4 regions of the Streptosporangium sp. NPDC002544 genome follow, and region 3 is predicted to be linked to each of the others. Evidence: riboswitches for the same ligand, from Rfam matches in the RefSeq annotation. Region 3 holds a riboswitch; each other region holds the start of a gene.

Region 1 (7,913 bases), on a different contig from region 3:
AGGCCGGTGAGTGTCCCGGGAAGGGGGGCGGCCATGGGCGGATTCTCGACCCGGAAACGAGGCAGAGCCTGGGGATACTTCTCGCGGACGAAGGCCACCAGGTGCTCGCGGATGTCGCACTTGAGGTCCCAGGCACTGGCGGAGTCGGCGGCGCTCATCAGGGCGCGCAACTCCAGCAGCCCGTTGGGAAGGGTGTCGGTGACCTGGAGGGTCCAGTCCTTCTGGTCCCAGAGCGGGTGCACGCGCAGGGCGTGGTAGAGCTCGGTGCGCAGTTCCTCGACCGGCACCGACCAGTCGACCCGGATGAACACGTGGCCGATCACCCTGCTGCTGTGCCGGGTCCAGTTCTCGAACGGGTTGGTCGTGAAGTAGGAGACGGGCAGGACCAGCCGGCGCTCGTCCCACAGCCGCAGCACCACGTAGGTCAGGCTGAGCTCCTCGATGCGGCCCCACTCGCCCTTCACCACGACGACGTCGTCCAGGCGGAGCGCGTCGCTGAAGGCCAGCTGAAGGCCGGCGAGCAGGTTGCCCAGTGTCGACTGGGCGGCGATGCCGACGACGACGCCGGCGATCCCGGCCGAGGCCAGCAGACCGGCGCCGAGCGCCCGCACCTGGGGGAAGGTGAAGAGCATCGCGCCCAGCGCCACCACGATGATCACCGCCGAGGCGACCCTGCGGACCAGGGTGATCTGGGTACGGATGCGGCGTGCCCTGCGGTTGCCCTCGCCCTGGACCGTGACCAGGCGGTCCAGGACCACGTCGGTGACGGCGTAGGCGGCCTGGATGACCAGCCAGGTAGCGCACCCGATCATCGCCACGCTGAGGCCGCGGTCGATCACCTGGCTGACCGAGCCCTCCGCCATACCGGGCTCGTAGGCGGTGTAGGCGGTCGCCACGGCGGCCATGGCGAACCCCGGCCAGGTGCAGCGGCTCACGACCGGACCGGCGAGCGCCCACTTCTCACCGATCAGCCGTGAGCGCAGCACCCTGCGCACCACCTCCACCGCCACGACTGCGGCGGCCATGGAAATGATCATGATGATCCAGCTGGACACTGACGACTGCCCCTTCGCCGCGCTCTTCCCCGGACCATCAGCCAATCAGAAGGACTCGTCGAAAGCGACATTCCCCTCGACGGCTATCTGGTAGGCCGAAACCCGCCGCTCGAAGAAGTTGGCCAGCTCCTGCACGTCCTGCAACTCCATGAACGCGAACGGGTTGGCCGTGCCGTACCGGACGGGCATCTGGAGCCTGACCAGCCGCTGGTCGGCCACGTACTCAAGGTAGCGCCGCATCTGCTCCACCCCCATTCCCGGCAGACCGTCGCCGCACAGGTCGGCCGCGAAGGCCAGTTCGGCCGCCACCGCCTCCTCGATCATCCGGGTGACCTGCTCGGTGAGCTTGTCGTCGAACAGGCCGGGCTCCTCGGCCCGCACGGTCTCCACGACGCCGAAGGCGAACTCCATGTGCATGGACTCATCACGGAAGACCCAGTTCGTCCCGGTGGCCAGGCCGCCGAGCAGCCCTCTGGCGCGGAACCAGTAGACGTAGGCGAAGGCCCCGTAGAAGAACAGGCCCTCGATGCACGCCGCGAAGCAGATCAGGTTGAGCAGGAACGCCCGCCGGTCCTCCCTGGTCTCCAGCCGGGTCAACCCGCCGAGCGAGTCGATCCATCGGAAGCAGAACTCCGCCTTGTCGCGGATCGAGGGGATGTGCTCGACCGCGGCGAACGCCTTGACCCGCTCGTCGGGGTCGGGCAGGTAGGTGTCCAGCAGGGTCAGGTAGAACTGGACGTGCACCGCCTCCTCGAACAGCTGCCTGCTGAGATAGAGACGCGCCTCGGGGGCGTTGAGGTGCTGGTAGAGGTTGAGGACGAGGTTGTTGGCCACGATCGAGTCGCCGGTGGCGAAGAACGCCACGAGGCGGTTGATCAGGTGACGCTCCTCGGGCGTCATCCTCGCCAGGTCCGCCAGGTCGGAGGCGAGATCCACCTCCTCGACGGTCCAGGTGTTGCGGATCGCGGCCCGGTAGCGCTCGTAGAACTCGGGGTAGCGCATCGGCCGCAGGGTGAGATCCATGCCGGGGTCGAGCAACATCGGGAAAATGCCTTTCGGAGTGGCTGAGGGGTGACGGGGTGCCCTCGGGACGGGCCGCCGGCAGGCCTACTGGCAGGCGTCGCAGTACTCGGGGTTCTCCAGGGAGCAGGCGACGGCCTGGGGGTCGAGGACGGGGACGGGGACCTCCCCGGCCACCGGTGCCGCCACGGTGGCCTGCGCGATCCGGGTGGCCGGGCGCGAGCGCAGGTAGTAGGTGGTCTTCAGGCCCGACTTCCAGGCGTAGGCGTACATCGAGGAGAGCTTGCCGATGGTCGGCGTGGCCATGAACAGGTTCAGCGACTGCGACTGGTCGATGTACGGGGTGCGTGCGGCGGCCAGGTCGATCAGCGCCTTCTGCGGCAGCTCCCAGGCGGTCCGGTAGAGCAGCTTCAGGTCGGCGGGGATCTCGGGAATGTCCTGAACGGAGCCGTCGGCGCGCTTGATCGCGTCACGGATCCGCGAGGTCCACAGCCCCCGGGCCCGCAGGTCGGCGACGAGATAGCGGTTGACCTGGAGGAACTCACCCGAGAGGGTCTCGCGCTTGAAGATGTTGGAGACCTGCGGCTCGATGCACTCGTAGCAACCGGCGATGGAGGCGATCGTGGCCGTGGGCGCGATCGCGATCATCAGCGAGTTACGCAGCCCCGTTCCGGCGATCCGCTCCCTGAGCTCCGTCCACGCGGCCGACGTCGCGGCCCCGTAGTGGTCGGGGTGGAGCACCCCGGCGGCGGCCCTGGTCTCCCGGTACGAGGGGTGGCGGCCCCGCTCCACGGCCAGATCCGAGGAGGTCCGGTAGGCGGCCAGCGCGATCTCCTCGGAGATCCGGGTGGACAGCTCCAGCGCCCGCGGCGAGTCGAACGGCAGCCGCAGCGTGAACAGCACGTCGGCCAGGCCCATCACGCCGAGCCCGATCGGGCGCCACCTCTGGTTGGCGGCCCGGGCCTCGGGGGTCGGGTAGAAGCCCAGGTCGATGGTGCGGTCGAGGAACCGCACGGCGGTGCGGACCGTCGCGCGCAGCCGCGCCCAGTCGATGCCCTCTCCGGAGTCCCCGGACAGGTGGGCGGCCAGGTTGATCGAGCCGAGGTTGCAGACCGCGGTCTCGGCGTCGCTGGTGACCTCGAGGATCTCGGTGCAGAGGTTCGACAGATGGATGACGTTTTCCGGCCTGGCCGTCTGGTTGGAGGTCCGGTTGGCCGCGTCCTTGAAGGTCATCCAGCCGTTGCCGGTCTGGGCGAGCGTACGCATCATCCGGCCGTACAGGGTGCGGGCGGGGAGCTGCGCGGTGAACCGGCCCTCGGCCTCGGCGGCCCGGTAGGCGTCGTCGAACGCGGCGCCGTACAGGTCGGTGAGGTGCGGGACCTCCTTGGGGTCGAACAGTGACCACACGCCGTCGGCCTCGACCCGGCGCATGAACTCGTCGGGGATCCAGTTGGCCAGGTTCAGGTTGTGCGTGCGGCGGGCCTCCTCGCCGGTGTTGTCGCGCAGTTCGAGGAACTCCTCGATGTCGGCGTGCCAGGGCTCCAGGTAGACGCAGGCCGCGCCCTTGCGGCGGCCGCCCTGGTTGACCGCGGCGACGCTTGCGTCCAGGGTGCGCAGCCAGGGCACGATGCCGTTGGAATGGCCGTTGGTACCGCGGATCAGCGAGCCCCGCGAGCGGATCCGGCTCCAGGCGATCCCGATGCCCCCGGCGTACTTCGACAGCCGCGCGACCTGCCCGTAGCGCTCGTAGATGGCCTCCAGCTCGTCGCGGGGCGAGTCGAGCAGGAAGCACGAGGAGAGCTGGGGCCTGCGCGAGCCGGAGTTGAACAGCGTGGGCGAACTGGGCAGGTAGGACAGGGTGGCCATGAGCGCGTACAACTCGGCGGCCTCCTCGACGGTCTCGGACAGGCCGCAGGCCACCCGGAGGAAGAAGTGCTGCGGGCGCTCCAGCACCTTGCGGGTGCGCGGGTGACGCAGCAGGTAGCGGTCGTAGACGGTACGCAGCCCGAAGTACTCGAATCTGGCGTCGGCGTCCGGCTCGATGAGCGCGTCCAGGACCCCGGCGTGGGCGGCCACGAACTCCGCGAGCCCGTCGGCGATCAGCCCCGCCTCGTGCGTCGCGGCGACCGACTCGGAGAAGTCGCGGACGCCGTGCTCGGCGGCCTCGTCGGCGATCAGCTCGGCCAGCAGCGCGGCGGCGACCCTGGAGTTCTCGGGGTCGGTGATCACCCGGGCCGCCGCCTCGTCGATGGCCAGCCTGCGATCGACCGGCGCGTTCCCGGCGTTCTCCGCCACGGTTCCCGCCGCGATCCCTGCTGCGGTCTCTGCCAAGGCCTGTGTCACGTGGTGTTCCTCGCTCGCTCTGACTTCCCCGTACGGCTCCGCCGGAGGGGCACGCGTCCGCGAGCGATCCCGGGCACGCCGGACCGCCTCGTTCCGCGGGCCCTCCCACGAGGCCCTGGACAATCACGTCACCGGCAGGTCTTCGGACTCACGGGCGCCCTGCGCATGCCTACCGGCCGTCGCTTCCCGGGCATGGTTCACCCAGTGCTCACATGACGGCTTTCGTTCCCGTTCACCGCTGCGGGGCAGTCCCGGAATCTCACCGGGTTCCCTCTTGCCTCGCCCCTCCCGGGGCGAACCAGCAACGAGCAGGATCCTACATCTAGGGGCGTCTGACGCAACTACCCCAACAAGTTGTGTCGGAGGACTTCAGTAGCCCGAGCTCGTGAAGCACCCCGCGGGTGCGGGCCGTCTCGGTGAAGAGCCACTGGCGGAAGTCGTCGCCGCTGAGGTAGACCCGGCTCCATCCATTGGCCGCACACAGGGCGCGCCAGCGCGGCGCGGCGTCGATCCTGTCACACAGGGCGATCGCGGCGTCCCGGTCCGTCTGGCTCATGCCCTTGGGTCCCAGCAGGCCGCACCAGTCGCTGTACTCCAGCCGGACCTCGACCTCCAGGAGCGTCGGCGCGTCGATCCCGTCGAGCCGGCTGCCCGAGGAGACCACCAAGGGACGCAGGCGGCCCGCGGTGATCTCGGGCCGCAGGGCGCGGGCCGACCCCAGCAGGGCCGCCACCCGTCCGACCTGGAGTGCCTCGGCGGCATCCTCGGCGCCGAGGAACCCCGCGTACTCCAGCAACCGGGCGTCCACCCCGAGGCACTTGCCGATCATGCCGTAGAGCACGTGGTCGGAACCGCCCTCCGGCCGGCCGCCGACCGTCAGCACCGCCGGGTTGCGGCGCAGCTCCGCGGCGAAGTCCTCGAAGGTGCGCAGGCGGGAGTCCGAGGGGACGACCAGGACCGTCCAGTCGCCGACCAGGCGGGCGAGAGGGGTGGCGGCGTCCACCACCGCGGCGGTGTTGGCGATCTCCGCGGCCGTCACCATCGGCATCGCGGTGACGAGCAGCGTGCCCTCGTGCGTGAACGAGCCGCGTACGGCGCCGAACGCGTCACGCGGGATGGAACCCAGGGCTCCCGGCCGCCCGACGGCCATGGCGGAGCGCGCCAGTCCCGACAGGACCAGGACGGAGGCGAGCCTGCCCGCGATGCCGTCCCAGCCGTGGCCGTCGGCGGTGGGTTCGAGGATGCTCAGGCGGCCCACGGCCGATTCGGCGGAATCACCGTTCAGGTCGCAGCCCGCGACGACCATGGCACCCGCCACCAGCGCGAAAAACCTCCTACGGCGCATAAGCGCCCCTTCCCCCAAGAACCCCCTATACCATAGGTTACCCTCTTATCACTATCTGTTACAGACCGGGGCGGCCACCACCGGCGGCCGCCCCGGGAGCCGTCTCATTCCACCGTGACGCTCTTGGCCAGGTTGCGGGGCTTGTCGACGTCCCGCCCCAGTGCCACGGCGGCATGGTAGGCGAAGAGCTGAAGCGGGATCGACAGCAGGATCGGGTCCAGCTCGGTCTCGTTCCTGGGCACCACGACGCAGTCGTCGGCCAGCTTGGGGCCGGTCGTGCGGTGACCGACCATGAGCACCCGGCCGCCCCGGGCGCGGATCTCACCCAGCGTGGTGAGGTTCTTGTCCAGCAGCTCGTCGTCGGGGACGATCGCCACGGTCGGCATGTCCGGGCCGATCAGCGCCAGCGGCCCGTGCTTGAGCTCGCTGGCCGGGTACGCCTCGGCGTGCACGTAGGAGATCTCCTTGAGCTTCTGCGCGCCCTCGCGGGCCACCGGATATCCCCGGACCCGGCCCACGAACATCATGCTCGGCGCCTCGGCGTACTTCTGCGCCAGCTCCTTGAGCCGCGGCTCCAGCGTCAGGATCTCCTTGATCTGGTCCGGCAGCCTCCGCAGGCCCTCGCAGATCCGGCGGCCGTCGGCGGGGGACAGGTCACGCACCCGGCCGAGGTGCAGCGCGAGCAGCGCGAAGGCCACGGCTGTCGAGGTGAACGCCTTCGTGCTCGCCACCGAGACCTCGGGCCCCGCGTGCAGGTAGAGGCCGCCGTCGCACTCACGGGCGATCGCGCTGCCCACGGTGTTGACGATGCCGAGCACCCGGCCGCCCTTGCGCTTGAGCTCCTGGACGGCGGCGAGGGTGTCGTAGGTCTCCCCCGACTGGCTGATCGCCACATACAGGGTGTCCGCCTCCACCACCGGGCTGCGGTAACGGAACTCGCTGGCCGGCTCCGCGTCGGCCGGGATGCGCGCCAGCTCCTCGATGAGCTGCGCGCCGATCTGGCCCGAGTAGTACGCGGAACCACAGCCGATGATCTTCACCCGGCGGAACGAGCGGGTCTCCCGCGCGTCCATGTTGAGGCCCCCCAGGTGGGCGATGTGGAAGCGGTCGTCCAGACGCCCGCGAAGCGTCCTGGCCACGGTGTCGGGCTGCTCGGAGATCTCCTTGAGCAGGTAGTGCTCGTAACCGCCCGTGTCGTAGTGCCCCGCCTCCCAGTCGACGGTCAGCGTCTCCTTGGCCGTCTCCCGCGCGTCGCTGGCGAAGGTGTTGAACCCGTCCGCCTTGAGCACGGCGATCTCGCCGTCCTCCAGGTGGACCACCTGGCGGGTGTAGCGGACCAGCGCGGCGACGTCCGACGCGGCGAACATCTCCTTCTCACCGATGCCCAGCACGATGGGGCTTCCGTTGCGGGCCACCACCACCTCGCCGGGGCGCTCAGAGTCGATCACCGCGATGCCGTACGTGCCGACGACCCGCTTGAGCGCGGTCCTGACGGCCTCCTCCAGGGAGTCGGCCTCCTTGACCGTACGGGCGATCAGGTGCGAGAGCACCTCGGTGTCTGTCTCCGACAGGAAGATCGCGCCGTCGGCCTCCAGCTTGGCGCGCAGCTCGTCGGCGTTCTCGATGATGCCGTTGTGCACGACGGCGATGCGCTCGTCGGCGGACAGATGAGGGTGGGCGTTGACGTCACTGGGCGCTCCGTGGGTGGCCCAGCGGGTGTGGCCGATGCCCAGCCCGCCCTTGAACCGCGCGGGCACGACCGCCGCCAGGTCGGCCACCCGGCCCTTGACCTTGCGCATCTTCAGACCCTTGTTGGAGACCACCACCCCGGCCGAGTCATAGCCCCGGTACTCAAGACGCTGCAGACCCTCCAGCAGGATGGGGGCCGCGTCCTTGGGCCCTACATAGGCCACGATTCCACACATATATAACCCGTTCCTTATCCATAGACGATCCGGCGCAGCTGGCGCAGGGAGAGTTCAGGTGCCGCGACACGGCGTACCGCCAGCTCGGCGGCCAGCCTGGGGAAGATCTCGTCATTGACCAGCCCTCTCCCCTTGAGCTCCCCGTGACGCCGCCTGACGAACTCCTCAAGAGGTTCGGAGAAGTAGGCCAGCACGTCGGCGACGACTCGCGCCGCTTCGCCCGGG
Region 2 (7,126 bases), on a different contig from region 3:
TGAGAAAGGAATCTGATTTGTCAGGGCTCAGAGCAAGGTCGCAGAGGTGATCGAAAGCCCGGAGATACCGTTCGACGCTGTGTTCGTCTTCGAGGTAGGCGTCGGTGTTCATCGTCTCGACATGCGCGATGTCCAAGCTGGGAAGACGCAGGATGGTGAAGGCGCCTGACATTCCAGGATGAGGTCGGCCGGTGAACGGAAGAATCTGCGGTGTGACGTCGGACCACGCCGCGCACTCGATCTGATCACGGAAGATCTCGGGGCCGCCGATGGGGTGGCGGAGGGCGGCCGGGATCTCGCCCTGGTCGACACGCCGGCGGTCCGCTGGGGTTTCCACCGATCGCCCGGGAGCACGAGGCTCTGGTTCCAGCTCGCCAAGCCCGCTCCCGGTCAGCCAGGAGACGGCTGAATCACTCGGGGTCGTTCCCGGAGGCGTCAAACGTTCACGGCCGTGGTCCCGGTGTTCGGCCGCCGTCGGCCTGGTGTTCAACGTGGTCGTGAACAATGCACGACTTGGTACACCCCCCGGATGGAAGGCCACGATGAACGCTTCGCACGATGACACCGGTGGCGGATCCGGCGGACGGCCGGCACACGCGCTGGGCGAGGTCATCGGGGTCTTCCTGAAACTCGGCGTGATCGGATTCGGCGGCCCGGCCGCGCACACCGCGATGATGCGTGACGAGCTGGTGCGCCGGCGCGGCTGGGTCTCCGATGAGCGCTTCGTCGACCTGATAGGCGCCGTCAACCTCATCCCCGGCCCCAACTCCACCGAGCTGGCCATCCACCTGGGCTATGACCGGGCTCGCTGGAAGGGGCTGATCGCCGCCGGGGTGTGCTTCATCCTGCCCGCCTTCGCCATCGTCCTCGCCCTGGCCTGGTCCTATGTCCGCTACGGCCGGACCCCTGCCGTCGAGGGGTTGCTGTACGGGATCAAACCGGTGGTGGTGGCCATCGTGGTGTGGGCCCTGGCCGGACTGCTCAGGACCGCGATCAAGGGCCGGCTGACCGCGCTCGTCGCCACGGTGGCACTGGCGCTGTACCTGCTCGGCGTCAACGAGCTGCTCGTACTGGCCGTCGGCGGGCTGGTGGTGATGGCGGCCGGCACCAGGCACCTCTGGCTGCCGAGTCGCGGTTCTCCAGGTCTGGTGCTGGTGCCGCTGCTGGCCGGGCCGCGCTTTCCCGACCCCACCGGCGGCCGGCTCACCGAGCTGTTCCTGACGTTCCTGAAGATCGGCTCGGTGCTGTACGGCAGCGGCTACGTCCTGCTGGCCTTCCTGGAGGGCGACTTCGTACGGCGGCTCGGCTGGATCACCCGCGACCAGTTGCTGGACGCGATCTCCATCGGCCAGCTCACCCCCGGGCCGGTGTTCACCACCGCCACCTTCATCGGTTACGTCATCGCCGCCCTGCCGGGGGCGGTGCTGGCCACCGTCGCCATCTTCACCCCGTCGTTCGTGCTGGTCGGCCTGCTGACCCGGCTCGTCGACCGGATCCGCGGCCGGGCCTGGTCGTCGGCGTTCCTGGACGGGGTCAACGCCACCGCGCTGGCCCTGATGGCCGGTGTCACCCTGCAACTGGCCGGTGACGCGTTCGTCGACCCGCTCACCGTGGCACTGGCCATGCTCGCGCTGCTGCTGCAGTGGCGCACCAGGCTCAACACCGCCTGGTTCATCGCCGTGGCCGCCGCCATCGGCCTGGCCCGCACGCTGCTCGTCGGTTGACCGGCAGGCGTCGCCGGGGCGGCCCCCCGTGCCGAATCTCGAAACGGTACGGGCAGACTCTGTCGAGTGAAGCGAATCCTCATCATCGGCATCGGTGCCGGTGATCCCGACCATCTCACCCTCCAGGCGGTCAAGGCCATCGCCCGTACCGACGTGTTCTTCGTCCTGGACAAGGGCGAGGTCAAACACGACCTTGTCCAGCTGCGGCACGACCTCGTCGACGCGCACGCCCGCCCGCCGTACCGGATCGTCGAGGCCGGCGATCCCGAACGTGACCGGACCACTCCCGACTACGCGCCCGCGGTCGAGGACTGGCGCTCGCGCCGCGCCGACATCTGCGAGCGGTTCATCCGTGACGAGCTCGCCGAGGGGCAGACGGGTGCCTTCCTGGTGTGGGGCGATCCGGGCCTGTACGACAGCACCCTGGCCATCGTCGAGGAGATTCACCAGCGGGGCTCGGTCCGGTTCGAGCACGAGGTGATTCCCGGTGTCAGCAGCGTGTCCGCACTCACCGCCCGGCATCGGGTCAGCCTGACCCGGGTCGCCCGGCCGGTGCACATCACCACCGGCCGGCGTCTCGCCGAGGAGGGGCCCTCGGCCGACGACGTCGTCGTCATGCTGGACGCCCACTGCGCCTTCGCCGATCTGGGCGCCGATCTGGGCGCCGACTTCGACATCTACTGGGGTGCCTACCTCGGCACTCCCGACGAGATCCTGGTCGCCGGACCGGTGCCCGAGGTCGCCGACCGCATCCGCGAGCTGCGTGCCGAGGCACGGGCACGCAAGGGCTGGATCATGGACACCTACCTGCTCCGCAGGGTGTCTCGCTGAGCACCTGTCGCGGCGGCCTGCGGAGGCCGCCGCGCGTCCGGCCGGTATCCCCGCGCCGGGTGCACACCGGCTTCCTCGTTCCGCTGTCGCCGTCCCGGTCGGACGGCTCGCGAAGAAGCAGGCCCCATTCATCCAGGGCCGGGGAGCGGGGCGTGGCGGCCGGATCGATGGGCGGCCACGCCGCGACGAATCACCTTGTGTTGACGGCCCGCCACGAAAAGAGTTACATTGCGGACGATTTCGCGGTGGTCCGAGGGAAGTCCGGTGAGAAGCCGGTGCGGTCGCGCCACTGTATCCGGAACGTGAGTTCCGGGAGCCAGGTTACTTGGCCGCCGCGTCCTCATCTGTCGGGACGCGTCATCCCCAAGGAGGCTACTCATGCGTGAGCTGTCCGTTTCTCAGCCCGTTCCCCTCTCCCACCTGGCCCGCTGGCTCGTGGCGGTTCCGCTGCTCCTGCTGGTGGCCTACCTGGTCACCTTCGACCAGGGGGTGGTGTCGCAGGCGGGCGACTATCTGCACGAACTCATGCACGACGGGCGCCACCTGCTCGGCGTTCCCTGCCACTAGACCGCGCGCCGTGATCCGTACCCTGTTGCTCCGCGGCCTGCTCGTCGGGCTGGTCGCCGGGCTGATCGCCGCCGTGTTCGCCTACCTGCTGGGCGAGCCGAACATCGACCAGGCCATCGCGCTCGAAGAGGCCGCCGCCCACGCCCAGACCGAGGTCGGGCACTCCCACGGGGAGGAGGCACTGGTCAGCCGGTCCGGCCAGCAGGCCGGGCTCTTCCTCGCCCTGGCCCTGTACGGCATGTCCGTGGGGGGTATCTTCTCCCTCGTCTTCGCCGGGCTGCGCGGCCGGATCGGTCCCCGCTCCGACGTGGTGCTGGCCGCGACGATGGCCGCCACGGCGTTCGTCGCGATCGTGCTGGTGCCGTTCGTCAAGTACCCGGCCAACCCGCCCGCCGTCGGTGACCCGGACACCATCGGCAGCCGGACCACGCTGTACCTGGTCCTGGTCGCCATCGGCCTGCTGTCCGTGGCGGTGGGAGTGGCCTGCGCCCGTAAGGTGCCGGCCAGGCCCTGGCTCGCCGGCGCGGCCGGCTTCCTGGTCCCCGTCATCGTCACCCTGTTCGTGCTGCCGGCGGTCAACGAGGTGCCCGACGGCTTCCCCGCCCAGCTGCTGTGGGACTTCCGGCTGTCCTCCCTCGGCACGCAACTCGTGCTCTGGTCGGCCATCGGTGTCCTGTACGGCATCGCCGTCCAGCGCGCGGTCCGCCGCGACGCGCTCACGGCGGCCCCGAACTGAACGTTCGGCGGGTCGGACACGTCAGCAGGATCTCGCAGAAAGAAACCTCGTGATCGGTGCCTATCCGTTCAGTGCCGTCGTCGGTCTCGACGACCTCAAGCTCGCGCTGATACTCAACGCGGTCTCCCCACGGGTGGGCGGTGTGCTGGTCCGGGGGGAGAAGGGGACCGCCAAGTCCACGATCGTCCGCGCGCTCGCCGCACAACTCCCCGCGGTCAAGGTGATCGCCGCCTGCCGCTTCTCCTGCGACCCGGCCGAGCCGGATCCGGGCTGCCCCGACGGCCCGCACGACGCGGGCGAGAGCGGGCAGGAACGTCCGGCCGCGCTGGTGGAGCTGCCCGTCGGCGCGTCGGAGGACCGGCTGGTCGGCGCGCTCGACATCGAGCGCGCGCTCACCGAGGGGGTCAGGGCGTTCGAGCCGGGCCTGCTCGCCGCCGCGCATCGAGGTGTCCTCTACGTCGACGAGGTCAACCTGCTCCACGACCATCTCGTGGACCTGCTGCTCGACGCCGCCGCGCTCGGCACCTGCTTCGTCGAGCGAGAGTCGGTCTCGGTACGGCACGCGGCGCGGTTCCTGCTGGTCGGCACGATGAACCCGGAGGAGGGCGAGCTACGGCCACAGCTCCTGGACCGTTTCGGGCTGACCGTCGAGGTGCGGGCGTCCAGGAATCCGGACGAGCGGGCCGAGGTGGTACGGCGCCGGCTGGCCTTCGACGCCGATCCCGCCTCCTTCGCCGCCGGGTGGGCGGGACAGGAGGCGGCCCTGGCGCGGCGGATCGCCGAGGCCAGGGAGCGGGTCAGGCAGGTCGTGCTGCCGGACGCCCGGCTGCGCCAGATCGCGGGGGTGTGCGCCGCCTTCGAGGTGGACGGGCTCCGGGCCGATCTGGTCACGGCCAACGCGGCCATCGCGCACGCGGCCTGGCGCGGCGGCGCCGAGGTCACGGCCGAGGACGTGCGCGAGGCGGCCCGTCTCTCGCTGCCGCACCGCCGCCGCCGAGACCCGTTCGACGCGCCGGGTCTTGACGAGTCACGCCTCGACGACCTCCTGGCGGAGCACGGCGGCGACGAGCCGGACGACCCGGATGGAGGGCCGAGCACCTCCGGCGGTCCGGGCGATTCGGGTGGTTCGGACGGCCCCGTGAACTCCGGGGACGGTCCCGAGACCGGCTCTGCGGAAAGTCCCGCGGGTGATGGCTCCGGTGCGGGCCCGCACGGCGGCGCGCACGACGGTGGTTCGCACGACGGTGGTTCCGGGACCGGCGCCGCCGATGTCCCGGGTGCCTCCGACGGGACCGGCGCCTCGCCGGACCGTCCCTTCGCCGAGCGGGTGGTCGCCGCCGCCGAACCGTACCGGGTGCGCCCCTTCCAGGTCCCCGGGCTGGGCGACGGCGCCTCGGGGCGGCGGTCGCGGGCCCGTACCCCCAACGGGCGGACCACCGGATCGCGGGTTCCCGCCGGGCGGCTCCAGCGGCCGCACCTGTCGGCGACGCTCCGCGCCGCCGCGCCGTACCAGCGTGAGCGCGGCCGTAGCGGCCCCGGCCTGCTGGTACGTGACACCGACCTGCGCGAGGCCGTCCGCGAGGGCAAGGAGGGCAACCTCGTGCTCTTCGTGGTGGACGCGAGCGGTTCCATGGCGGCCCGGCAGCGCATGCGCGAGGTCAAGGCGGCCGTGCTCAGCCTGCTGCTCGACGCCTACCAGCGGCGGGACAAGGTCGGGCTGATCACCTTCAGGGGATCCACGGCGGACCTGGTGCTTCCCCCGACCTCCTCGGTCGAGGTCGGCGCGGCGCGGCTGCGGGAGCTGCCGACCGGCGGTCGCACCCCGCTGGCGGCCGGGCTGCGCCGGGCCGCCGAGGTGCTCAGGGTGGAGCGGCTGCGCGACCCCGCCAGAAGGCCGCTGCTCGTGGTGGTCACCGACGGCCGGGCCACCTCGGGGTCCGACGTGGCGGCCCCCGCCGCGCTGCTCGCCGGTACGGCGGGGGTCGTGGTCGACTGCGAGAGCGGTCCGGTGCGGCTCGGCCTGGCCCTCGACCTCGCGGCCAGGCTGGGCGCGCCCGCGGTACGGCTCGACGCGCTCGCGGCAGGCGGCGGGCTCGGCGGGCTCGTCCGTGACTACCGTACCGACTACCGGAAGGCGGTCTGAGATGCCGCAGGGCAAGCCGGACACGGTGCCCGAGGACGGGCTCACCACGCGCCAGCGCCGCAACCGGCCGCTGTTGATCGTGCACACCGGGCCGGGCAAGGGGAAGTCCACCGCCGCCTTCGGGATGGCGCTGCGCGCGTGGAACCAGGGCTGGCCGGTCGGGGTGTTCCAGTTCGTGAAGTCGGCCAAGTGGCGCATCGGCGAGGAACGGGCGCTCGTGGTGCTCGGCGAGTCCGCCGAGGGCGGCAGCGTGACCTGGCACAAGATGGGCGAGGGCTGGTCGTGGATCCAGCGGCCGGGCAGCGAGGAGGACCACGCCGCCGACGCCCGCGAGGGCTGGGAGCAGATCAGGCGTGACCTGGCCGCGGAGACCTACCGCTTCTACGTCCTCGACGAGTTCACCTACCCCCTGAAATGGGGCTGGCTGGACGTGGACGACGTGGTCGCCACTCTGGTCGCGCGGCCGGGCAACCAGCATGTCGTGATCACCGGCAGGGACGCCGACCCGAGGCTGGTCGAGGTCGCCGACCTGGTGACCGAGATGGGGAAGGTCAGGCACCCGATGGACGCCGGGCAGAAGGGCCAGAGGGGCATCGAATGGTAGTGCCGCGACTGGTGATCGCCGCGCCGTCCTCGGGCAGCGGGAAGACCACCGTCGCGACCGGTCTGATGGCGGCGCTGCGCGCGCGGGGTCTGCGGGTCTCCCCGCACAAGGTGGGACCCGACTACATCGACCCCGGCTACCACGCGCTCGCCACCGGGCGCCCCGGCCGCAACCTCGACCCCTGGCTGACCGGTGAGGACCGGGTCGCGCCGCTCTTCCTGCACGGTGCGCGGGACGCGGACATCGCCGTGGTCGAGGGGGTCATGGGCCTGTACGACGGTGCCGGGAGCGGGGACTTCGCCTCCACCGCGCACGTCGCCCGGCTGATCGGCGCGCCGGTGGTGCTCGTGGTGGACGCCGCGCGGCAGGGCAGGTCCGTGGCCGCGCTCGTACAGGGCTTCGCCTCCTTCGACACCCGGGTCCGGCTGGCCGGGGTGATCCTCAACCGGGTCGGCTCGCCGCGGCACGAGGAGATCTGCCGCGCCGCGCTGGACGAGAGCGGCATCTCCGTACTGGGCGTG
Region 3 (7,913 bases):
TCGAACTGACCTCGCGGCACCGCGTGACGAAGGTCGAGCAGGACGAGGTGAAGGGCACCGTCGCGGTCTGGGTCGACATCACCGACCCCGAGACCTCCCGGCCCGTCCACGTCCGGTTCAGCGTGCTCCCGCTGGACGCCGCGGTCTCCCCGCGCAGCCGGCTGCTCGGGGAGATCGAGCGTGACGGCGAGCGGCTCGGTGTCTACGGGACGTACCTGGGGGTGGTCTCGGAGGAGAACTGACCGTCCACCGCTCGCGGGAACGCACCGCCGCCACCGACCGCCTCGGCGAGATCGGTGGCTCCGGCGTGCCCGCAGGCGTCTCCGCCGTGTCACTCGTCGGGCAGGTCCTCCGGTGGCGCGTCGTGCTGGCGCAGGCGGCGCCGGAGCAGGCCCTTCGGGCGGGTGACCTTCAGCTCCGGATGGTCGGGGTCGTAGTCGGCGATGCGATCGCGCAGCTGGCGCACGTTGCCGTACTCGAAGTGGGCGGCGCGCAGCAGGTAGTCGCCGATCGCGGTCCCGTACTGGACACGCTCCTCCTCGTCGAGGCCGAGCTCGTGGCTGCGCCTCTTGCCCCAGACGAGGTCCTTGATCTGCTCCTCCAGCTGCTCCAGCCGGTCATCGAGGATCTTGACGAGCTCGTAGGGCTCGGTGAACCTGCCGAGGTAGACCCGGAGCAGCGCGGGGTTCTTCAGCATCACCGGCTCGTCGACCGGCGGGCTTGAGACCCACTGCCGGAGCACTTCCTCACCGCGCTCCGTGGTCTGGTACAGGGTGCTCCGCCTGACCCTGCCGATCGTCACCTCGCGCTCGGTCACCAGCCCCAGGTCCCCCAGTCTCCGCAGCTCCCGGCGGATGTGGCTGATGGCGGGGGACCAGTAGAACCAGCGCAGCGTGTAGTCGCACCGGACCTTGATCTCGGCGGCGGACAGCTCCTCGTCGAGGATCGACAGGACGCCCAGAACCGTGTAGGCGGTGGCGGGGAGCGGTGCACCGATCTCTACCTCGGGCTCGTCGTCCACAGGCTCAAGTCTAGTGGCGGGCGCGGCGCCGACGGCACGTCCGTCCCGTCACCCACTGACCTGTCCCCCGGATGGGGGATCTGTCGCTCCACCCGGGCGCGATGTGTCGGAGCGGCCAGGTGTTGGTCGTCAACCAACCCCTTCTTCCCTGGCCGGCAGGGGACAGGCCGGCACCCGCCGGGTCGCGATGATCAGGTGCACGACGTTCTGGGGCTGCTCCTGCCTGAAAGCCTGCAGGTCGGGGCCGTCGCGGACGGACACCAGGTAGCAGCCCGAGCGTGGGCCTATCGTCACCGTGGCGTCGCGCCTGCCCTGGGAGTCGATCACGACCAGTTCGGGCGGATGCCGCTTTGTCCACGAGCGGGGAGCGGATAGTCCGGGCCAGGTGGGAGCGTCCGTACGGTCGGCGAAACCCAGGCTGATCGTGTGATGGCGGTGGGCGCGGATTCCCCGCTCGACCAGGAGTCGCTGAACGACCGCCAGCGCCCGGTCGTGCCGGTTCGCCGTCGCCTCGTCGATCATTTCCCGATATCCAGCCCGTACCGCACGCCGTGTCACCCGTCCTCCAAGGTCGGAATCATCGGATTCGGATGGCGAGAAGCGCGATGCTCACCATCATCGCGACCTTACGGAACATGACCACCTGCAGTGTTCACAGTTTCCCGTGAACAATTCTCCCGGGTAAATCTAGAAGGCCATTCGACTTTCCAGGCCGCGTAACCGCTCGGGGACGGTGCGGTAATAGGTGCCGAGCTGCCTGACGATCTCTCTCGCCGTAGGGTGGAATCGTGTCATCTGGGGGGCGATTCGCTCGGCGTTGAGAACTCGGCTGAGTGCTCTGTCGTGATCCCTGAGCCACAGATGTGCCCTGGACATGTCTATCTCGTGATGTGCCCTACGTTCGGCGTACAACCTGGCAGGCGGGATGAAACCCGAGTCCAGGCGAATCGCACTGTCGTAGTCACCGAGTTCCGTCGCCACCACACATCCGTGAATCACCGCGTTGACGGGATTCACCTGCAGCCCGTACGGGTCTGGCCGGGTTCGCGAGTCGATGCGGGCGGCTGTTTCCGCCGCGAGGCCGTGGTGCTCCCAGGCGTCCGACTCGTGCCCCAGCCGGGCGGCGGAGACGGCCGCGCGAAACTGGAGGGAGCCGTAAACCTGCAGTCCTGCCGGATCTGACCGGTCCACCTCGCCCGCCGCCCGCCTCACCATGGTCAGCGCGATGTCACCGGACCCCAGGGTGAGCAGCAGCAGCGCCCGCGACAGCGAGACCAGGTGCCGCAGGTGCGGGTCGTCGGCGCGCAGCGCGGCGGTCCCGGCCCGCTCGACGGCGACCTGCGCCAGGTCGTTGTAGCCCAGGCGGCGGGTCAGGGACACCGCTATGGCGTACGCGTGGTTCAGCAGGCGCCACGCCCTCGGAGCGTCCGACTCGACCGCGTGGACCGTCAGCTCCTCGATGGCCGACGGCAGGCGCCCACCGAGCCTGACATGGGCGGCGGCCCCCTGCAGCTTCTGGAGTTTGACCAGTTCCTTGGCGAGCTCATCAAGTGACCGGGGAGGGACCTCCAGCTCCGGGGAGATGTCGGCGTAGGTGACAGCGCGCCTGATGGCGGGCATCGCCGCGTGCACCGCGTCGGTGCGTCTGTCGGACCCTCGGTAGGGCTGGCCGTTGATCTCGGCGGCATCGACCCCGCAGGCCCTTGCCACAGCCGCCACAAGCGAGGGGGTGGCCGGTTTATGACCCGCCTCGACCTGCGCGATCAGGCTGCGGGAAACATTGGCCCTGGCCGCCAGGCCGGTTTGGGTGAGCCCTCTGCGTTTACGCGCCCTGGCAATTCGACGCCCAGTGCTTTCATTCTGACCGCCGCCCAGATCGGGGTTCCATTCATGCCTGGCCATCTCACCACCTTCTCTCGCTCACGCGACGTCTTCACGATAGCGGCCTGAGCATTTCACCGAGATGAACATTCCCAACGACCGGTTCACTTTCCAAGAGGTCTATGCCGGTTCTGCGGTGAATCATAAGAGCCGGATCGGAGCGGTGATGAACAGGGTCTGCGCGCGGTGGACGGCGGCGCGTTCGGCATGGCGAGAAGCCGGTACGCCTGGCGATATCGCGAGCATCGACTCCACGACCGGCGTACCGCGAGCGAGGCCGGGCGGCGCCCCGCCGGCCCTGACTTTCGGCAGGTCGCCGGGGAAGAACGCGTTTCCGAGCCCACCGCGAAGTACGATCGATCAATGACCGAAATGACCGAAACCACGCCCGGCTGGCTCTCTCCCGAAGAGCTGGAGTCGACCCGCGCACGAATGCCGATCCTCTACGTCGACGCCGTGCCGGTGCGAGTCGACGAGGCCGGAGTGGTCACGCATGTCGGCCTGCTGCTGCGCATCGGAGCGGACGGGACGGTCAGCCGCGCCCTCGTCTCCGGCCGGGTGCTGCACCACGAGCGAGTCCGCGACGCGCTCATCCGCCATCTGGAGAAGGACCTCGGCCCGACGGCACTGCCCAACATCCCCGCCTCTCCGCAGCCGTTCACCATCGCCGAGTACTTCCCGACGCAGGGCGTCACGCCCTACCACGACCCCCGGCAGCACGCGGTCTCCCTCGCCTACGTCGTCCCGGTCGTGGGTGACTGCCGCCCCCGGCAGGACGCCCTCGACCTTGTCTGGTTCACTCCCGAGGAGGCCTCGTCACCGCTGGTGCAACAGGAGATGCTCGGCGGTCAGGGCACCCTGCTGAAGCAGGCCCTCGCCTACGTCGGCCGCCTCTCCTGACCTTCCGACGGCGGAAATCGCTGTGCCCCCTCTCTGTGCCAGGCTCAGGCAGCGGCCTCAACGCGCTGTCCCTGCCACTGCCACCGCACCTGATTCGGAGAGGCTCAGCGGGTGCGGCTGGCCAGGAAGCGGCGCCATTCCGGACGGGTTCGCGCGAGTGCTCGCAGCGAGGCCGGAACCTGGGGCCTGGGGTCGTTGCGGTCCAGGCGCAGTTCGGTGAGCGCGGTCAGCTCACCCAGCCATTCCGGCAGCTCGGCCAGCCGGTTTCCCTGCAGATCGAGCTTGGTCAGGGGGGTGAGGGCCCGCATCGACGTGGGAAGGGCGGTCAGCTTGTTCTTGCCCAGGCTGAGGGACCTGAGGGCGGTGAGTTTGCCGATCGACTCCGGTAGCTCGGTCAGCCCGGTGTTCCACAGGCCGAGAGAGGTGAGGGCGGTGAGGTTCCCGATCGACTCCGGCAGGCCGGTCAGTGGGACGCATCCCATATCGAGACGCTCCAGAGCGGTCAGCTCGCCCAGCCACGGAGAGAGGTCGGCGGGTCGGCTGTATGTCAGGTCCAACCAGGTGAGGGCGGTGAGACGGGCCATCGACGCCGGGAAACAGGCCGGCCCGGCGTACCACATGCGGAGCCTGGCGAGCCGGGTGAAGTCGCCGATCCACTCGGGCACCTCCTCCAGGTCATGGAGGTTGCTCAGGTCGAGTTCCGTGAGACCGGTGAGCTCGCGCATCGAGTCGGGGAGGTGGCACAGTCCGGTCACCGAGACATTGAGGTGGATCAGTCCGGTCAGCTCGCCGATCCATTCGGGCAGGGCGGTCAGCTCACGGTTGCCCCCGAGGTTGAGCTCGGTCAGCGCGGGCAGGTCGGTCAGGAACCGGGGAAGCTCGGTCAACCAGTTGGATCTCAGGCGCAGCACCCGCAGACCGGGAAGCTCGGCCACCTCCTCGGGAACCCGGAGCAGGCCGAGACCCGACAGGTCCAACGTGTCAGATCCCTCGCGCAGGTACGTGTTCATCCGCCGCCGAGCGGTCCGAAGCACGGAATCCACTGCTGCCACCCTGGTTTTCTCCTTGCCGCCAACAAGATGTGATCGGCGATCACGGTAGCGATGAGGACTTGCGACCCGGTTGTGGGTCATTGAACTTGTTTCGCCCTCGGGGTGCGGGGCCGCCGGTCACAGCATGATCGCGAGTTCGGCGAGGTATCGCCGGTACGCGGTGAAAAGCGCGCCGCCGGAAGCGGTGGCCTCCTTGGGCAGGCCCTCCCACCGCGAATCATGCGGGCCGTGCGACCATGACAGCGAAGGTGACGGCGGAACGAGGAAGCCGGTGTGAACCCGGCGCGGTCCCGCCACTGTGATCGGCGAGCGGACCCCGACATCGCCACTGCCCGGGTACGGGTGGGAAGGCCGGGCGAGCTTGGACCCGAGAGCCAGGAGACTCACGCCGTCGCCTCCTCAGCGAAATTGGGGCGGAACTCCCCAAGAGAGGAAGGCGGTTGCCATGCCGTGCGACTCACCCGCCGGTGCTCCGCCCGGACTGCTGCCCGCCGCCCCGGCCGTGGTCGCCGGCGCGGTCGCCGACGTCCGCGCCATCGGCGGCTACTTCGGGATCGAGACAGGCGAGGCCGAGGCCGGATGGCGACCGTTCACCGATCTGTGGACGGCTCCGGGCGTCCTGGAGGCGAGAATCCACGACATGGCCGGACGGCTGGGCACCACCGAGCATCGGGTGGCCGCCTCGATCCTGTTCCAGGGCCTGGCCGCCCGCCTGTGGTCACCGTCCATCGGCGCCGTGGTCGCGCACGACCTGCTCATCGACCTGGCCCCCGAGCACCTGTACTGGCGGCCGGCCCCCGACCCGCTGCCGCTGCGAGCCACCCGGCTGTCCGGCTGGGGCGTCCGCGACCCCGCGCGGATCGCCGAACCGGTCTACCGCAGCATCATGGCCGAGATGCTGGAACCGCTCGCGGAGGCGGTCCGGCGGATCGTGAAGATCGCGCCGGGGCTGTTGTGGGGCAATGCGGCCTCCGCACTGGCCGGAACCATCGGCGCCTTCACCCACCGACGGCCCGACCTCACCGCGAAGGCCGTGCGGCTGGGCCGCGAACTACTGGACCGGGATCTCCTGCGCGGCACCGGCGAACTGACCGAGCCCGTACCCGGCCGTCCCTTCTTCGTCCGTCGCAGCTGCTGCCTGTACTACCGCCTGCCCGGCGGCGGCATGTGCGGTGACTGCGTCCTGTTGCCGGCCCGCCGGCCACCAACCCACCCCCCTGGCTGACGCTCTTCGTTTCGCGCCTTCCCAGTCCAGTTCGCCTGGAGGTGGTCAGCTACGTCCGACGACGCCGAGGATGCCCGGCTTGGTGAAGTCGACGGTGATCTTCTCTCCGTACTCGTTGTACTCGGAGCGCCACGCCTCGACCGGGACGATCCCCGGCTCCAGCAGCTCCATTCCACTCAGCAGCTCGGCCAGCTGTTCCGGGCCGCGCGAGGTGAGCGCCCCCGCGCTGGTCGAGCGGTAGACCTGCTGCCCGGCCTCGTGCACCTCGGCGCTGACGTTGGCCTCGAAGGCGTGCGTGACGATCAGATGGCTACCCGGGGCCAGCCGTTCGCGGATCGTGGTGATGATGTGAGCGACCAGGGCGTCGTCGGGAATGAAGTGCAGCATCGAAATCAGCAGCACCGCGACGGGCTGGGTGAAGTCGACGGCGCTCTCGATCTGCGGGTCCGTCAGGAGCTTCTCGGGTTCCCGCATGTCGCCCTGGACGACAGAGGTGAGGTGGTTGTCCTCCAGGAGCGCACGGCCGTGCACCAGGACGATGGGGTCGTTGTCGACATAGACCACCCGGGTGTCGGGCGCGATGCGATGGGCGACCTGGTGCACGTTGTCCTGCGTCGGCAGTCCCGACCCGATGTCGAGGAACTGCCGCACGCCCTGGCGCACGAGCAGATCGACGACTCGCGAGAGGAACGCCCGGTTCGCCCGGGTCATCTCGCGGATACCGGGCACCACCCGCATGAACTGTTCCGCGGCCGCCCGGTCGGAGGCGAAGTTGTCCTTGCCTCCGAGGTAGTAGTCGTACATTCGAGCGACACTTGGGGTGTTCGGGTCGACACCCGCTGGAACATCTTCTTGCTCGCCCATACCCTCGTCCTTCATCGCCTTTGGGAAGGATATGGGAATTCCATAAAACTGTGGATCTTTACTGACAAACCATATACGACCGAATTCCCAGGGCGATCGCGGCACCGGCGAGCGACACCCGCGCGGACCGGCGGACGGCCACCGTGTGATCGGAAGTCGTACGCGGCCCACGCGCGCTTTCCGGATTCGGCGGGCCTGCCGGCGGCTACCCGTCCCGCTCGATCGACCCGGAGTTGCTCTCGGTGCTCCGGTAGCTCTGGTGGCCGGGCTCCCAGGTCCAGGTCTCCGTGCGGCCACCGTTCGTGATGGTCAGCGTGCCGGCGGGATCATAGTACGGCGACTCGGGGGACCAGGGTGGAACGGGGTCGGCGTACGCGACCGGCGTGGCGAACGCTACCGCCGAAGCGGCGAGAGCGGCGGTGACGAGATAGCGGGAAATGGACATTTGCTCCCCCAAAAGACATAAACGGTACAGCGGGGATATTGCCGGATATAAGGCAAAGAGAACCACGCCGATGATCAAGACTCTGACCGATTCGTATTCGGCACGGCCGCCCGCTCCGGGACCGCTCATCCCGGCGAGAACCGGCGGGTCTCCGCCGAGAGCCTGATCGTCGACGGCGGGCATCCGGTCATCCGGGTATCCCACCGGATTCCACTCGGGCCCGGCCGCACTGGACCGATCCCACTTGGTGGGAGCTTGGCGCCCGGCATGAGCGAGCGAGGCCTCGGCCACTCGGTCGCCCTCGGAAGCTGTGAGCCAAGACGACGGCGCGAAGGACACCAAGTCTCCACCAAGGAGCGTCGGCCAGCCTGACGGTGTCCAACCATCTGGCCCTGCACACCAGGTCGGGGCCCTTCTCCCAGGAGAATCTCAATGGCGCGCGGTCTGTCCACCAACCACAACGAGACCCTCGTCCCCGCAGACGGCCTGTCCACCAACCACAACGAGACCCTCGTCCCCGCAGAC
Region 4 (7,913 bases), on a different contig from region 3:
CCCGCTGGTGGACACCGCCGAGGCCGCCGCGGCCTGGGTGGAGGCTCAGGCCAGATAGCGGCGCGGGGTGTAGACGACGGGCCGTCCGCCGCGTTCGGTGAGCCGGGTGGTGGACGAGCCCACGATCAGCAGGCAGCGCATGTCGATCTCGGCGGGGTCGAGGTCGGCCAGCTCCACGACGCGCACGCTCTCCGCCGGGCCGCCGACATCCCGCCCGATGACGACGGGCGTGTGCGGGGAACGGTGTTCGAGCAGCAGGTCGCGCATGGCGGCCACCTGCCAGGTCCGGCTCCGCGAGGCCGGATTGTAGATCGCCAGCACCAGGTCGGCCCGTGCCGCGGCGGTGATCCGGTCCGCGATGACCTCCCACGGTTTGAGCAGGTCGGACAGCGACAGCACGCAGAAGTCGTGGCCCAGCGGAGCCCCGGCGCGACTGGCCACCGCCTGGGCGGCGGTCAGGCCGGGCAGCACGCGTACCTCGACGTCGGCGAACCTCGGCTCGGACGCGACCTCGAGCACCGCGCTGGCCATGGCGAACACCCCCGGATCGCCCGAGGAGACCACGGCCACCCGTGATCCGGCGGCGGCCAGCTCCAGCGCGTGCGCGGCGCGCTCGGCCTCGACCCGGTTGTCCGTGGGGTGGCGGCGCTGGCGCGGGTTGGGCGGCACCCGGTCGAGGTAGGGGCCGTAGCCGATCAGTTCGTCGGCCCGGGCGAGGGCGTCCTGCACCTCGGGGGTCAGCCACGGTCGCCCCGCGGGGCCGAGCCCCACCACGACGACTTCGCCGCGCCGCTCGTCTCCGGCCTGCTCCTCGCGGTCGGCCACGGCCTTCGCGGAGAACGGCGTGAGCGGGCTGGGCAGCAGCGCGAGGGAGAAGTAGGGGACCGACTCGGGGTCGACGTCCGCCAGCGGCTCGATGCGCTGTTTACCGGTGGTGGCCCGCTCGATGTACCAGGCGTCGTCGAGGCGACCGGCCTCGGCGAAGGCGGCGCGGACCTTCTCGAAGGTCCTGCCGAGTTTCAGCACCGCGGCCGAGTCGGCGGCGGCCAGCCGCTCGGCCAGCACGTCCGCCGGGAGCGTGCCGGGCAGCACGGTCAGCGTCTCGTCCCGCTCGACCAGCGGGCGGCCGAGCACCGCGGCGGCCCCGCTGATCGAGGTCACCCCCGGCACCACCTCGGTCGGGTACCGGTGCGCGAGCCGCTTGTGCATGTGCATGTAGGAGCCGTAGAAGAGCGGGTCGCCCTCGCAGAGCACCACCACGTCGCGCCCGGCGTCCAGGTGCGCGGCCAGCCGCACGGCACAGTCGGCGTAGAAGTCGTCGAGCGCGCCCTGGTATCCGCCGGGGTGGTCGGTGGTCTCGGTGGTCACCGGATAGATCAGCGCCTCCTCGACCTGGTCTCCCCGCAGGTAGGGCAGGGCCACCGACCTGGCGATGCTCCGCCCGTGCCGGGCGCTGTGGTAGGCGATCACGTCGGCCGCGCCGAGCAGCCTGGCCGCCTTCACCGTCACCAGCTCCGGGTCTCCCGGCCCCAGCCCGACCCCGTACAGGCACCCGAGATCCCCGCTCAACCCGCTCACTCCTCCTCACCCGCGATCGCATTGACGGCAACCGCCGCCACCGCGAGCCCGACCCCGTACAGGCACCCGAGATCCCCGCTCAACCCGCTCACTCCTCCTCGCTCGCGATCGCGTTGACGGCGGCCGCCGCCATCGCGCTGCCGCCCCTGCGTCCGTGCACCACCAGGTGGTCGAGTCCGGCCGGGTGCTCGGCCAGGGCCAGCTTCGACTCCGCGGCCCCGATGAAGCCGACCGGCACGCCCAGCACCGCGGCCGGGCGTCCGGCACCCTCCTCGACCAGTTCGAGCAGGCGGAACAGCGCGGTCGGCGCGTTGCCGATCGCGACCACCGCGCCGTCGAGCCGGTCGCGCCACAACTCCAGCGCCGCGGCGCTGCGGGTGGTGCCCAGCCGCAGCGCCAGCTCCGGGACCCGCGGGTCGCCGAGTGTGCAGATCACCTCGTTCGCCTTCGGCAGCCGTCGCCTGGTGACGCCGGAGGCGACCATCATGGCGTCGCACAGCACGGGCGCGCCGTCGCGCAGCGCCTCGCGCGCCGCCGTGACGACTCCCGGCGACCACGCGAGGTCGTCGACGAGGTCGACCATGCCGCAGGCGTGCACCATGCGAACCGCGACCTGGGCGACGCCCGGCGGCATGCCGCCGAGGTCCGTCTCCGCGCGGATGGTGGCGAAGGAGCGGCGGTAGATCTCCGCCCCGTCCCTGATGTAGTCGATCACTTTCCCTCTCTGGTCGCCGCCACCGCGGCGCTCGTCTGCTCGGCGTCGGCGAACGTACGGCTCACGCCGTCCGCCTCGACGCGGTATCCGTCTCCGGTCGCGACCACGTCCACGACCCGGCCGCGCGGGCGTCCGCACCGCCGCTCGCAGCCCGACCAGTGCACGGGGAGCGCACGGGTGCGGCCCCGCGAGGGGTGGACGTCGTCAGGACCGTCCGCATCGAACTCGGAACCGGTGCCGTCGTTCGCCCGCGCACCCGCGTGGACGTCGGCGTGCACGTCGGCGAGGGCCTTGGCGCATCCGGGCCGGCCTGCGCAGGCGGTCAGGCCCAGCCACGGCGACGCCGGGTCGCTGACCAGGCCCGCGGCCGTGAGCGCCGCCCGCCGGCCATCGACCTCCGGCGCCGGCAGGTCGGGGACGACGATCGTCCGCCACGGCGTCACCCGGACCTCTCCCCCGCCGTGCTCGGCCGCCTGGGCGAGCGCCTCCAGCTGGGCCGCCGACAGCCGTCCGAGCGCGGCGAGAACGATGAGGGCCGACCTTCCGTCACGCTGCATGACGACCCCGGCCGCGCCGCCGTCCATCGTCCGCTCCCGCCGTACCACGGGGGCGGCCCGGCGAAGGGCCGGCTCCGCCCTGAGCACACGGGCCGAGACCCGCCCCGGACCGTCGGTCAGCTCGGCGAGCCGCCACGCGCCCGACCCCTGCTCGGCGCGCTCGGCCAGGAACGCCTCGGCGACCGCGAGCATGCCGGTGACGGCGGAGGAGACGGGGGCGCGCAGCCCCAGGTCGGCACCGGCGAGCAGCAGCGCCACCTCGGAGACGTCCGCCGAGGCGTCCAGCGGATCGACCGGCAGCAGCGTGACGTCCGCGCCGAGAGCCGCCATGTCGCCCGAGCCGTCGTCGAGCGCGAAGAGGAACCGGCCGGGCAGGTCGGCGAGCGCGGGCCGGGCGCGGAGTTCCCCGTCCAGCTCGGACACGAGCGGACGGACGTCGAGCAGGCTCGCGGGTGCCCGCCCGGCCAGGGGTGAGGCCACGATGTTGCGTACCCGCTCATGCGTGGCCGACGGCAGCAGCCCGGCGGCGGCCAGCCGCACGGCGAAGTCGGATGCCGGGGAAAGCCGCCGGTCGTCGTCCGGAACGCGCGTGTCGTCGCGTGCCGGGTGCACGACGGGAAGGGACTCGCCGTCCTGCGGCGGGAGGCCGCGTACCTGGAGGTTCGCCCGGGAGGTCAGCTCGATCACGCCGGATCCGAGCTCCCGGGCGGCGGCGGCGACCACGCGGAGCTGACGCGCCGTGAGCGCCCCGCCGGGAACCCGGATCCGCGCCAGGCCGCCGTCGGCCGCGGCGTGCACCTGGAGCGCTCCGGGACACGCGTCGGCCCGGGTTCTTCCGGGAGGGTCGGTTATTGACACGCAGTGGATGGTAGCTCCCATTTCTTTACGGATGTCCGCCTGGCATAGTGTGACCTAGGCGACGGCGCAGGGAGGAAGCCGGTGTGAAACCGGCGCGGTCCCGCCACTGTAACCGGGGAGCGAACCCCACCGAAGGCCACGGTCCGGCAACGGACGGGAAGGCCGGGGTGAGCGTTGATCCGGGAGCCAGGAGACTCCTGCCGTCGCGATGACGACGACCCGGGGCGAGGACCCCGAGGGAGGACTTCTGCATGCGTTCCGTGCCGCCCACCCCGCGATCGGCCGTGCCACCCGCGCCGCCTGCCGTCCTGCTGCTGTCGACCTCCGACACCGACCTGCTCAGCGCGCGGACGAGCGGCGCGAACTACCGGCTCGGCAACCCGGCGCGGCTGTCCGCCGAGGACCTGCCCGCGCTGACCGAGGGCACGGACCTCGTGGTCGTGCGACTGCTCGGCGGGCGCAGGGCATGGCAGGACGGGCTGGACGCGCTGCTCGCCGACCGGCGGCCCGTCGTGATCCTCGGTGGCGAGCAGGCCCCCGACGCCGAGCTGATGGAGCTGTCCACGGTGCCCGGCGGGGTCTGCGCCGAGGCGCACGCCTACCTCGCGCACGGCGGTCCGGCGAACCTGGCCCAGCTGCACGCCTTCCTCTCCGACACGGTGCTGCTCACCGGGTACGGCTTCGCACCGCCCGCGCCCACCCCGAGCTGGGGCCCCCTCGAACGTGTCGCGCGACGCACCGAGGGCCCTGTCATCGGCGTGCTCTACTACCGCGCGCACCACGTCGCGGGCAACACCGCCTTCGTCGAGACGCTCTGCCTGGCCATCGAGGAGGCGGGCGGCCAGGCCCTGCCCGTCTACTGCGGTTCCCTGCGCAGCGCCGAGCCCGACCTGTTCGACACGCTCCGGGCCGCGGACGCCCTGGTGGTCACCGTGCTCGCCGCCGGGGGCACCCGCCCGGCGACCGCCTCTGCGGGCGGGGACGACTCCGCGTGGGACGTCGGCGCGCTCGCCGAGCTGGACGTGCCGATCCTGCAGGGCCTCTGCCTGACCACGGGAAGGGACGCCTGGCGGGAGAACGACGACGGCCTGTCCCCGCTCGACGCGGCCTCCCAGGTGGCGATCCCCGAGTTCGACGGGCGGATCATCACCGTGCCGTTCTCCTTCAAGGAGGTCGACGACGAGGGCCTGACCGTGTACGTGGCCGATCCCGAGCGGGCCTCGCGGGTGGCCGGCATCGCGGTACGGCACGGCCTGCTCCGGCACGTCCGAGCACCGGAACGGCGGATCGCGGTGATGCTGTCGGCGTACCCGACCAAGCACTCCAGGATCGGCAACGCGGTCGGCCTGGACACCCCCGCCAGCGTGGTCAGGCTGCTCACGGCCATGACGGAGGCCGGGTACGACCTCGGAGACGGTTTCCCCGGCGTGGCGGAGCGGGACGGCGACGCGCTGATCCACGCGCTGATCGCGGCGGGCGGCCAGGACCGGAACTGGCTCACCGAGGAGCAACTGGCCGCGAACCCGGTACGGATCCCGGCCGCGCGCTACCGGGCGTGGTTCGAGACGCTGCCCGAGGACCTGCGGCACGGCATCGAGGCGCACTGGGGGCCGCCGCCGGGCGAATTGTTCGTCGACCGGAGCCGCGATCCCGACGGTGAGATCGTGCTGGCCGCGCTGCGCGCGGGCAACCTCGTGGTGATGGTCCAGCCGCCGCGCGGCTTCGGGGATAACCCGGTCGCCATCTACCACGACCCCGACCTGCCGCCGAGCCACCACTATCTGGCCGCCTACCGGTGGCTGGCCGACGACTTCGGCGCGCACGCGATCGTGCACGTCGGCAAGCACGGCAACCTGGAGTGGCTGCCCGGCAAGTCGGCGGGGATGTCGGCCTCCTGCGGCCCCGACGCGGCGCTCGGCGACCTGCCGCTGGTCTACCCGTTCCTGGTGAACGACCCCGGTGAGGGCACGCAGGCCAAGCGGCGGGCGCACGCCGTACTGGTCGATCATCTGGTGCCGCCGATGGCCCGCGCGGAGACCTACGGCGACATCGCCCGGCTGGAGCAGCTGCTGGACGAGCACGCCTCGATCGCGGCCATGGACCCGGCCAAGCTGCCCGCCATCCGGGCGCAGATCTGGACGCTGATCCAGGCCGCCAGGCTCGACCACGACCTGGGCGTCGACGACCGGCCGCAGGACAGCGGGTTCGACGACTTCCTGCTGCACGTCGACGGATGGCTCTGCGAGGTCAAGGACGTCCAGATCCGCGACGGCCTGCACGTGCTCGGCAGCGCCCCCGAGGGGAAGGCCCGCGTCGACCTCGTGCTGGCCATGCTCCGCGCCCGCCAGATCTGGGCGGGCCAGGAGGCACTCCCCGGTCTGCGTGAGGCCCTCGGCCTGGCCGAGGACGGCGGCGCCGCGAGGGTGAGCGTGGACGAGGCCGAGTCGACGGCCCGCGCCCTCGTCGAGGGCATGGAGGAGCACGGCTGGGACCCGTTCGCCGTCTCCCCCGTCACCGCGTCCGTCCTCGCCGGCGGAAGTGACCGCGACTCCGGAGTCCTGGCCGCCGTGGAGAAGGTGCTCGGGTTCGCGGCCGGGGAGATCGTGCCCCGGCTCGCCAGGACCACGGACGAGATCGGCGCGGTGCTGCACGCGCTCGACGGCGGTTACGTCCCCGCCGGGCCGAGCGGGTCGCCGCTGCGCGGGCTGATCAACGTGCTGCCGACCGGGCGGAACTTCTACTCCGTCGATCCCCGGGCGGTGCCCAGCAGGCTGGCGTGGGAGACCGGGCAGGCCATGGCCGACTCCCTGCTGGAGCGGTACCGCTCCGACACCGGTGAGTGGCCGCGCTCCGTCGGGCTGTCGGTCTGGGGCACCAGTGCCATGCGCACGGCGGGCGACGACGTGGCGGAGGTGCTCGCGCTGCTCGGCGTGCGGCCGGTCTGGGACGAGGCGTCCCGGCGGGTCAGCGGCCTCGAACCGATCCCGCTCGCCGAACTCGGCCGGCCCAGAATCGACGTGACCGTCCGGATCAGCGGGTTCTTCAGGGACGCCTTCCCGCACGTCGTCACCATGCTGGACGACGCCGTACGGCTGGTGGCGGGCCTCGCGGAGGCCGCCGGAGAGAACTACGTGCGGGCGCACGCCGACGCCGACCTGGCCGCGCACGGCGACGAGCGGCGGGCCACCCTGCGGATCTTCGGCTCCCGTCCGGGCGCCTACGGCGCGGGCCTGCTGCCGCTGATGGAGAGCGGGAACTGGCGCGACGACGCCGACCTGGCCGAGGTGTACGCGGTCTGGGGCGGCTTCGCCTACGGTCGCGACCTCGACGGAACACCGGCGCGGCAGGACATGGAGAGCGCCTACCGGCGGATCGCGGTGGCCGCGAAGAACGTCGACACCCGCGAGCACGACATCGCCGACTCCGACGACTACTTCCAGTACCACGGCGGGATGATCGCCACCGTGCGGGCGCTCACCGGCCGGGCGCCCGCCGCGTACGTGGGCGACAGCACCCGTCCGGACGCGGTGCGGACCAGGACCCTGCACGAGGAGACCGCGCGGATCTTCCGCGCCCGGGTGGTCAACCCCAACTGGCTGGCGGCGATGCGCAGGCACGGGTACAAGGGCGCGTTCGAGCTGGCCGCCACCGTGGACTACCTGTTCGGCTACGACGCCACGACGGGTGTGATGGCCGACTGGATGTACGACAGGCTGGCCGCCACCTACGTCCTGGACCCGGAGAACCGGGCGTTCATGGCCGCGTCGAACCCATGGGCGCTGCACGGCATCGCCGAACGGCTCCTTGAGGCGGCCGACCGGAAGATGTGGGAGCACCCCGACCCCGAGATCATGACGGCCCTGCGGGAGGCGTACCTCACCATCGAGGGCGACCTGGAGGACCGCTGACCCGCCCCCGAGGTGAGTGTGGTTCAACCGATGCCGCCGGAGTCGAAGTCATCGGACCCGCGCGGGCGGAGATGTACGCACGTGATGTAACCACCTCTGTGCAGGATGCCTCCGGAGTCGAAGTCATCGGACCGGTGCGGGGCCCTGAGGTGAGGGTGGTTCAGCCGATGGCCGCGACCAGGCGTTCGGCCAGCTCGGGGCTGCCTGCCCAGTGCAGGTGCAGGTAGGAGGCGGTCAGCAGGGGCTCGGCGAAGCCGTCGGCCGCGCCCCTCCAGCGGAACAGCGGCGGCGTCGCAT

Evidence for each region. A riboswitch is a leader RNA that binds a small molecule or an ion and turns the genes downstream of it on or off. The one in region 3 is predicted to bind cobalamin.
Region 1: it holds a riboswitch for cobalamin, as region 3 does, so the genes downstream of both, ABT061_RS20710 (ribonucleoside-diphosphate reductase subunit alpha) here and ABT061_RS43090 ((2Fe-2S)-binding protein) in region 3, are expected to answer to the same signal.
Region 2: it holds a riboswitch for cobalamin, as region 3 does, so the genes downstream of both, ABT061_RS26170 (CbtB domain-containing protein) here and ABT061_RS43090 ((2Fe-2S)-binding protein) in region 3, are expected to answer to the same signal.
Region 4: it holds a riboswitch for cobalamin, as region 3 does, so the genes downstream of both, cobN (cobaltochelatase subunit CobN) here and ABT061_RS43090 ((2Fe-2S)-binding protein) in region 3, are expected to answer to the same signal.

What each region holds. Positions count from the first base shown of each region.
Region 1 covers NZ_JBEOWJ010000012.1:225,669-233,581, forward strand. Annotated here, with positions in the region: gene ABT061_RS20700 (mechanosensitive ion channel family protein) at 1-1,025, opposite strand, end outside; gene ABT061_RS20705 (ribonucleotide-diphosphate reductase subunit beta) at 1,101-2,096, opposite strand; gene ABT061_RS20710 (ribonucleoside-diphosphate reductase subunit alpha) at 2,163-4,418, opposite strand; cobalamin riboswitch at 4,535-4,736, opposite strand; gene ABT061_RS20715 (tripartite tricarboxylate transporter substrate-binding protein) at 4,741-5,763, opposite strand; gene glmS (glutamine--fructose-6-phosphate transaminase (isomerizing)) at 5,868-7,676, opposite strand; gene ABT061_RS20725 (hypothetical protein) at 7,703-7,913, opposite strand, start outside.
Region 2 covers NZ_JBEOWJ010000018.1:50,155-57,280, reverse strand. Annotated here, with positions in the region: gene ABT061_RS26185 (DUF5753 domain-containing protein) at 1-337, opposite strand, end outside; gene chrA (chromate efflux transporter) at 543-1,724, shown strand; gene cobF (precorrin-6A synthase (deacetylating)) at 1,791-2,555, shown strand; adenosylcobalamin (AdoCbl) riboswitch at 2,784-2,930, shown strand; gene ABT061_RS26170 (CbtB domain-containing protein) at 2,934-3,122, shown strand; gene ABT061_RS26165 (CbtA family protein) at 3,133-3,858, shown strand; gene ABT061_RS26160 (magnesium chelatase subunit D family protein) at 3,908-6,001, shown strand; gene cobO (cob(I)yrinic acid a,c-diamide adenosyltransferase) at 6,003-6,605, shown strand; gene ABT061_RS26150 (cobyrinic acid a,c-diamide synthase CobB) at 6,599-7,126, shown strand, end outside.
Region 3 covers NZ_JBEOWJ010000046.1:40,747-48,659, forward strand. Annotated here, with positions in the region: gene ABT061_RS43060 (hypothetical protein) at 1-242, shown strand, start outside; gene ABT061_RS43065 (hypothetical protein) at 332-1,021, opposite strand; gene ABT061_RS43070 (hypothetical protein) at 1,151-1,579, opposite strand; partial or broken gene ABT061_RS48490 (helix-turn-helix domain-containing protein) at 2,708-2,923, opposite strand; gene ABT061_RS43080 (NUDIX hydrolase family protein) at 3,266-3,802, shown strand; gene ABT061_RS43085 (leucine-rich repeat domain-containing protein) at 3,907-4,845, opposite strand; cobalamin riboswitch at 5,084-5,261, shown strand; gene ABT061_RS43090 ((2Fe-2S)-binding protein) at 5,300-6,079, shown strand; gene ABT061_RS43095 (SAM-dependent methyltransferase) at 6,125-6,943, opposite strand; gene ABT061_RS43100 (hypothetical protein) at 7,149-7,388, opposite strand.
Region 4 covers NZ_JBEOWJ010000018.1:41,566-49,478, forward strand. Annotated here, with positions in the region: gene ABT061_RS26125 (cobalt-precorrin-6A reductase) at 1-58, shown strand, start outside; gene ABT061_RS26130 (precorrin-2 C(20)-methyltransferase) at 46-1,569, opposite strand; gene ABT061_RS26135 (precorrin-8X methylmutase) at 1,667-2,293, opposite strand; gene ABT061_RS26140 (ferredoxin-like domain-containing protein) at 2,290-3,708, opposite strand; cobalamin riboswitch at 3,723-3,924, shown strand; gene cobN (cobaltochelatase subunit CobN) at 3,960-7,616, shown strand; gene ABT061_RS26150 (cobyrinic acid a,c-diamide synthase CobB) at 7,777-7,913, opposite strand, start outside.